2 regions of the Erwinia persicina genome follow, and region 2 is predicted to be linked to the other one. Evidence: predicted binding sites of a transcription regulator. Region 2 holds the regulator's gene; the other holds the start of a gene.
What was found. Region 2 encodes ArgR, which controls arginine synthesis, uptake and breakdown. Its sites were predicted from a motif close to ANTGAATAAAAATACANT; they were not measured.
Positions count from the first base shown of each region.

Region 1: argA (amino-acid N-acetyltransferase) is a predicted target of ArgR. The motif match lies at 1,883-1,900, and genes of this name have one in related genera.

Region 1 covers NZ_CP082141.1:938,455-942,581, reverse strand. The annotation lists tRNA gene K6L24_RS04265 (tRNA-Met) at 13-89, shown strand; tRNA gene K6L24_RS04260 (tRNA-Met) at 167-243, shown strand; tRNA gene K6L24_RS04255 (tRNA-Met) at 291-367, shown strand; gene amiC (N-acetylmuramoyl-L-alanine amidase AmiC) at 454-1,701, opposite strand; gene argA (amino-acid N-acetyltransferase) at 1,933-3,288, shown strand; gene recD (exodeoxyribonuclease V subunit alpha) at 3,362-4,127, opposite strand, start outside.
Region 2 covers NZ_CP082141.1:451,937-456,063, reverse strand. The annotation lists gene degS (outer membrane-stress sensor serine endopeptidase DegS) at 1-240, shown strand, start outside; gene mdh (malate dehydrogenase) at 313-1,248, opposite strand; gene argR (transcriptional regulator ArgR) at 1,565-2,035, shown strand; gene yhcN (peroxide/acid stress response protein YhcN) at 2,462-2,725, shown strand; gene yhcN (peroxide/acid stress response protein YhcN) at 2,848-3,117, shown strand; gene yhcN (peroxide/acid stress response protein YhcN) at 3,209-3,472, shown strand; gene K6L24_RS02085 (barstar family protein) at 3,555-3,824, opposite strand; gene K6L24_RS02080 (NAD-dependent succinate-semialdehyde dehydrogenase) at 3,862-4,127, opposite strand, start outside.

The sequences.
Region 1 (4,127 bases), 490 kb from region 2:
CGCATCCACGGACGCGGGATGGAGCAGCCTGGTAGCTCGTCGGGCTCATAACCCGAAGGTCGTCGGTTCAAATCCGGCTCCCGCAACCAATTAACTGAAGTCTTTATGATTGAGTTAAGCAGCAGTAAAAGAACGTTGTCGTGATGGAAGCGACAAACCACGCGGACGCGGGATGGAGCAGCCTGGTAGCTCGTCGGGCTCATAACCCGAAGGTCGTCGGTTCAAATCCGGCTCCCGCAACCAATTTCCGCCGTGGATGGGAACGAAAAGTAGTAAAAGCGTCAATCGGACGCGGGATGGAGCAGCCTGGTAGCTCGTCGGGCTCATAACCCGAAGGTCGTCGGTTCAAATCCGGCTCCCGCAACCAATCAAGCACCCTTAAGGGTGTTTTTTTGTATCTGTCGTTTACCCCCCTCTCTTCTGAATTGCAGCGGAATCCCTTCCGCCGAATGACTATTTATGCGGGGCCAGTGGTGCGCCGCTGGCAAAGTAGGCTTTAATCCCGGCCAGAATCGAATCTGCCACCTGATGCTGAAAACGCGTGGTGCGCAATTTACGCTCTTCTTCAATGTTACTGATAAAGGCGGTTTCCACCAGAATCGACGGAATATCCGGTGCTTTCAGTACCGCGAAGCCCGCCTGGTCCACAGTGCGTTTATGCAGATGATTAATTTTTCCCATCCGTGAGAGCACCTCTTTACCGAACTTAAGGCTGTCATTGATCGTCAGGCTTTGCACCATATCGAACATGGTGTGGTCGAGGTAACGGTCACCGCTCATGCTCACTCCACCAATCAAATCCGACTCATTTTGCGTCTTCGCCAGAAAACGGGCGGCGGTACTGGTGGCCCCTTTCGTTGACAGCGCAAATACCGACGAGCCGCGCGCCGCGCGGCTGGTAAACGCATCCGCGTGAATAGAGACGAACAGGTCGGCCCGCTGTTTTCGCGCTTTAGCAACCCGTACCTTCAATGGAATAAAGACATCTTCATTACGCGTCATATAGGCGCGCATATTCGGCTGCTTGTCGATCAGCGCCTTCAGACGGCGGCCAATTTTCAGCACCACATCCTTCTCGCGGGTCTTATGTTTCCCCACCGCACCGGAGTCTTCGCCTCCGTGGCCGGGGTCGATCATAATGACGATGGGCCGGTCCCTTCCGGCCTTACCCGGTAGCGCTGCATCGGCGGGCTGGCTGCGCTCCAGCTCCCCCTGATTGTAATCTTCCAGCAATGCCAGCAGGGGATCATCCGTGTACTTCTGCGACATGGCCGGATAGAGATCCAGCACCAGACGGTTGTTAATTCCGGCCACCGGGGCCAGCGTAAAGATGCGAGGGGCGACATTCTGCTTCAGCTCCAGCACCAGCCGGACGGTATTGGGGGTAAACTGGCCGACGCGGGCATTTTTAATATAAGGGTCGTCCGATCGCACCAGGTTTCCCACGCGGTTCAGTACCGCGTTCAGCCGGATATTTTCGATATCCACCACGACGCGCTCGGGGTTACTGAGGGCAAACTGCTTATACTTCAGTGCGGTATTTGACTCAATAGTCAGACGTGAGTAAGTCGAGGAAGGCCAGAGACGGATAGCCAGGACGTGACTGCTGGCGGCGAAGCCGATACGGCTGAAGCTGAGTAAGCAGGCTGCCCCTGCTCCCTGTATTAACCGCCGCCGGTTAAGAGAAGTTGAATCGGTCATGCCGCTCCTGATGCTGTGATGTGCCTAATAAAAAGCCAATACGAAAAATTTTGCAAAAACTTTAACGAATCCACCCGGCAGTGTCACCCGAAAAAAGCGAATAAATGCAGGGCATTAGCCATGAGGAAAAGCGGTAATGGGTGATAAGTAAGGATAAATGATACTTGCACCCGACCCGATAAAAGAATAAAAATACACTTTTACCGAATAATAATTCAAAGAGGGTTTGCCGTGAAGGAACGTAGTACCGAGCTGGTTCAGGGATTTCGCCATACCGTTCCCTATATCAACGCCCACCGTGGTAAAACGTTTGTCATTATGCTGGGTGGGGAAGCCATCGAGCATGAGAACTTCTCAAGTATCGTTAACGATATCGGTCTGCTCCACAGCCTGGGCATCCGCCTGGTCGTGGTGTACGGCGCACGGCCACAGATTGACGCCAGCCTCGCAGAGCGCAATCTGGCCCCCCTCTATCATAAACATACCCGCGTCACGGATGCCCCCTCCCTGGAGCTGGTAAAGCAGGCAGCCGGTCGTTTGCAGCTCGATATCACTGCCCGCCTGTCGATGAGCCTCAACAATACGCCGCTGCAGGGCGCGCATATTAATGTGGTGAGCGGTAACTTTATTATTGCGCAGCCGCTGGGTGTGGATGACGGCGTGGACTACTGCCACAGCGGTCGCATCCGTCGTATTGATGAAGAAGCGATCCACCGTCAGCTGGACAGCGGCGCCATTGTGCTGATGGGGCCGGTTGCCGTGTCTGTCACCGGGGAGAGTTTCAACCTGACCTCGGAAGAGGTGGCGACACAACTGGCCATTAAGCTGAAAGCCGAAAAAATGATTGGCTTCTGCTCGGAGCAGGGCGTGATTAACAGCGAAGGTGACATTGTGTCTGAGCTGTTTCCTAACGAAGCGCAGCAGCGCATCGAAGAGCTGGAAACCAGCGATGATTACCATTCCGGCACGGTGCGCTTCCTGCGCGGTGCCGTTAAAGCCTGCCGCAGCGGCGTCCGCCGCAGTCATCTGATCAGCTATCAGGAAGACGGTGCGCTGTTACAGGAGCTGTTCTCCCGCGACGGTATCGGTACGCAGATTGTGATGGAGAGCGCCGAACAGATCCGTCGTGCCACGATTAATGATATCGGGGGCATTCTGGAGTTGATTCGTCCGCTGGAGCAGCAGGGCATCCTGGTGCGTCGCTCGCGCGAACAGCTGGAAATGGAGATCGATAAGTTTACGATTGTTGAACGTGACAACCTGACTATCGGCTGTGCGGCGCTTTATCCCTTCCCGGAAGAGCAGATCGGTGAAATGGCCTGTGTGGCGGTCCACCCGGATTATCGCAGTTCGGCGCGCGGCGAAGCGCTGCTGGAGCGCGTGGCGCTTCAGGCCCGGCAGATGGGGCTGAAAAAACTGTTTGTGCTAACCACACGCAGCATTCACTGGTTCCAGGAGCGCGGCTTTGTACCGGTGGATATTGAACTGCTGCCGGAAAGCAAAAAGCAGATGTATAACTACCAGCGCCGCTCAAAAGTGCTGATGGTCGACCTGCGTGAAGCCAGCGCCCATTCCCGGCAAAGCTAACCACGCAAAGTGCGATGAGCTTCCCGGGGCGACCGTCTGTTCTGGTCGCCCCGGCCGGATCCACACGCCGTCCCTATACCTTCGTTAAACGATCGACCAGCCCGCTGCGCCGCTGCGTGCGCATCTTCACCGCACTGTTGAATACGGTTTTATCCGCATACAGCGTCAGCTGGCGTTTAGCGCGGGTAATGGCGGTATAAACCAGCTCCCGCGTTAACACCGGCATCATCTGATTCGGCAGCACCATCAGCGTATGTTCAAACTCCGAGCCCTGAGACTTATGAACTGTCATTGCCCACGCACTGTCATGCGGCGGCAGCCGGCTGGGCTGTACCGCTTTGATCGTGCCGTCCGGCAGCGGGAAGTACACTTTCAACTGCTGCTCGCTGTCCGGCATTGCAATCCCGATATCGCCGTTAAACAGGCCAAGCGCCCTATCGTTACGGGCTATCATCACGGGACGTCCGGCGAACCATTTTCCGTTTACCGCCACGTTTCGGCGGATCAATCCCACCTGCCGCAGCGACTGCTCAATGCGTTCATTCAACCCGGCGACGCCAAACGGGCCCTCACGCAGGGCGCACAACAACTGGAAACGGCCAAACTCAGCCAGAACCTCCGCCGCAGCGGCTCCAGACGCCAGCAGTTTGAGATACCCGCGATAGCCCGCCACACAGTCATTCAGCAACAGCTGATAATCTTCTGTACTGCTTAACGCATGATGTCGGATATCACTGAATGTCCCCTGAAACACCTGGTCAACCCGTTTCACCTCCCCGGCATTAACTGCCAGCGCCAGCTGCCCGATGCCAGATGACTCGGTGAAACGATAGCTTTTA
Region 2 (4,127 bases):
ATTGTGGTGACGATAGTGAAAGCGGGCGGACCTGCCGATGCAGCCGGTATCCGCGTGAACGATGTGATTACGCGAGTGAATAACGTCCCGGCTATTTCTCCGATGGAAACCATGGACCAGGTAGCGGAAATTCGTCCGGGGACCGTGATTAACGTGGAAATCAGCCGTGAGGATAAAAAACTGACCTTACCTGTTACGGTGCAGGAATATCCTGATGAGAATCCGGGTCAGAGCCAGTAACGATCCTTCCTCTTAAACCCTGATATCAGGGGCGGCAGCCCAGCGTCAGCCTGCTGCCCCGGTATAAGACGATTACTTAACGAAGTCTTCGCCGAGCGTAATATCACTCTTCAGCGTATTGAGCATACCGTCCAGAGACTGTTTTTCAAACGCACTTAACTGGCCAATTGGCCGGCGTTCTTCAATGCCATTTTTACCCAACAGCACCGGCTGTGAGAAGAAACGCGCGTATTCGCCATCCCCTTCAACATAAGCACAGACCACAACATTGCTTTCACCCTTCAGGGCACGGACCAGGGACAAACCAAACACCGCAGCAGCCTGCCCCATGGAAAGCGTTGCAGAACCGCCACCCGCTTTCGCTTCCACGACTTCGGTACCCGCGTTCTGAATACGTTTAGTCAGATCTGCCGCTTCCTGTTCGCTAAATGTTACGCCGGGGATCTGTGACAGCAGTGGCAGGATAGTGACGCCAGAGTGCCCACCGACGACCGGAACATTCAGATCCTGAGGTTGCTTGCCTTTGAGCGCGGCAACAAAAGTATTAGCGCGGATAATGTCCAGCGTGGTCACGCCAAACAGTTTATTTTTATCGTAAACGCCCGCTTTTTTCAGCACTTCAGCAGCGATAGCAACGGTCGTGTTTACCGGATTGGTAATGATGCCGATCAGCGCTTTCGGGCTGGTCGAAGCCACCTGCTCAATCAGATTACGCACGATACCGGCATTAACGTTGAAAAGATCTGAACGATCCATACCGGGTTTACGGGCCACACCGGCAGAAATCAGTACCACGTCAGCACCTTTTAGCGCGGGGGTTGCATCTTCACCGCTGAAGCCTTCAATACTGACGGAGGTAGGGATATGGCTTAAATCAACCGCTACACCTGGGGTCACTGGGGCGATGTCGTACAGAGAGAGTTCTGAGCCAGCCGGAAGCTGAGTTTTAAGCAGGAGGGCCAGAGCCTGACCAATACCACCTGCTGCACCGAGGACTGCAACTTTCATCCTAAACTCCTTATTATATTTTGAACATTACATTTGCCGGGAAATCCATCTACATTTGCATTGTGATGCGGCGTTACATTACACCTTTAGCGCTGATGCGGACAACCTCATCATTATAACAAACTGTTCACATCGTGCGTATTTCAGCACGGCTTCAGCAAATTCTTTTCAACGCCAAAGTTTGTTAAACTACCTTCCCGTCGGCAGAGATGGCCTACTGAATCATTTCTTATTTGCATAAAAATTCATTTAAATGCATAATAATGTCATATCCCGCTGCGGGGATCCTTTAATCACTCCCTTTTATCGGTAACCTATGCGTAACCCATCTAAGCAAGAAGAACTGATTAAGGCTTTCAAGGCCTTACTCAAGGAAGAAAAATTCAGCTCACAGGGCGAGATTGTCAGCGCACTTCAGGAAGACGGCTTCGAGAATATTAATCAGTCGAAGGTCTCCCGAATGCTGACAAAGTTCGGTGCGGTTCGCACCCGCAATGCCAAAATGGAGATGGTTTATTGCCTGCCGGCGGAAATGGGCGTTCCGACCACGACCAGCCCTCTCAAAAATCTGGTACTGGATATCGACCATAATGAGGCGGTGGTGGTTATCCACACCAGCCCGGGAGCCGCTCAGCTGATTGCCCGTCTGCTCGACTCCCTGGGTAAAGCGGAAGGCATCCTTGGCACCATTGCCGGAGATGACACCATCTTTATTACGCCCGCACGCGCCTTTACGGTGAAGCAGCTGCACGATGCGGTGCTGGTTCTGTTTGAACAAGAGTTATAAGCCGCACCAGACGTTAACCTGCTGGCTACACTTGCTACCCCCTCTTCCAGCCAAAGGCCGTGTCTCACCGGCCTTTTTTGATCCCCTGCTAAATCCCTGCATAACGACACATTCCACTGCCTTTTCTGCCTACAGCCTGCTACTAAGACCTTCAGGATTTATTTCATCGCTATGATCGGCCCCTAATAAAAGCACAGATCGCTAACTTCACGCAGGTTAATGTTTTCACAGCAATTTAACAGCTGATGGTTAAAGTATAAGCGTTTTTTATAACGCGTGGTTATTAAAAACTGAAAGTGGTAGGAAGAATCCCATCAAAACATTATTAGCGTGCTATTAATTTTTTACGTTATTAGATCTATACTTGTTTTCGTGATGCAAATCACAGTATTCAAAAAGATAAAAACAGCTGACGAGGAAAATACTATGAACATTAAAACGACTATTGCCGCTTTTAGCGTGTTGTCTGCACTGTCATTTGGGGCTTTTGCCGCTGAATCGGTTAGCGCCGATCAGGCAAAAAACCTGCAATCAATGGGTGTGGTCAGCGTCAGTGGCATTGCTGGTTCACCGATGGACGTGCGTGAAGCACTGAATACTAAAGCAGAAGAGAAAGGGGCAAGCGCTTACCGCGTTATCGAAAACTACGAGAACGGTAACTGGCACGCCACTGCTTTGCTTTACAAATAAGCACGACAGTTTCCCTGCCTGCATATTAGTTAATTAATTATTTAAATACGGTAACCCCAAGTATAACAAACGCTTTTTAGCCCTTTCGGTTGCCGCGAAACCTTCATTCTGGAGTTTTAATCATGAAAACCACTTTTACTATTGCCGCGTTAGGTCTTGCTTCTATTCTTTCATTTGGTGCAGCTGCCGCAAATCTGGTGACTGACCAGGAGGTTGCCAGCCAGAACCTGCAGGCTGCAGGTACCGTGAGCGTCAGCGGTATTGCCGGAACGCCAATGGATATCCGCCATCAGCTTTCTGAAAAAGCCGATCGTCAGGGTGCAACCTCTTATCGCATCATCGAAGCGCGTAACGGCGATAACTATCACGCCACTGCACAACTGTATAAATAACACCGTATCGGGTGCCCGGTGCGCCCGGCGTGACATGACTGCGGTCATGATATTGCATCCGCAGGTTGTAGGTCACAATGAGGAGATTAATATGAAAATGAAAACAACCATCGCTGCATTGGGTCTGCTTTCCGTCATCAGTGCTGGCGCATCTGCTGCACAGCTGGTGAACAGCCAGCAGGCTGAAAATTTGCAATCTGCGGGGACAATTACGTTAAGCGGCGTGGCGGGGACGCCATCGGATATCCGTCAACAGCTGTCAGCGAAGGCTGATAGCGAAGGCGCTCGCGCTTATCGCATTATTGAAGCGCGTAATCAGGACAGCTGGCACGCCACCGCCGAGCTTTATAAGTAATTCCTCGTCGACAGCCTGCCCCTTAAAGGACAGGCCGGACGAACCTTTTGGCCCCGTTCGCCGGGGCCCTTTTTATTTCCGGTTATCTGACATTAAAGTGCAGCTGACCATCAAGCTCCTCCTCAGCTTCATCAAACAACAGAATCAATGCACCGTAACGCCGCTTCTGACCGCTTCCGAGATGGATAAACTCTATTTCCAGCGGCAAAGGTATCCGTGGCTGAATAATGGCATCCCAGAGGCTGTCCAGGTCGGCTATCTCCCCTACTGCCAGCCCGAATCGTTCGCTGAACTGACGGTAGAAATGGGCCTGATCGACGATTTCGTTAAAATCAAAACGCTCTTTTCTCATACTGGCTGCTCCGCAGAACACCTTGCCATTCCCAGGGCTAAAGCCCGCCAAGATGCAGGGCTTTGACTTCCATAAATTCGTCCAGTCCCAGCACCGATCCTTCACGTCCCAGACCCGACTCTTTGACGCCGCCAAACGGGGCCAGCTCAGTAGAGACTGCGCACTCATTGATCCCTACCATACCGCTTTCCAGCGCGGCAGACACGCGGAATACCCGCTGCAAATCCTGGGTGTAAAAGTAGGCCGCCAGACCGAACTCGGTGTCATTAGCCCGGCGGATCACCTCATCTTCTTCATCGAAAC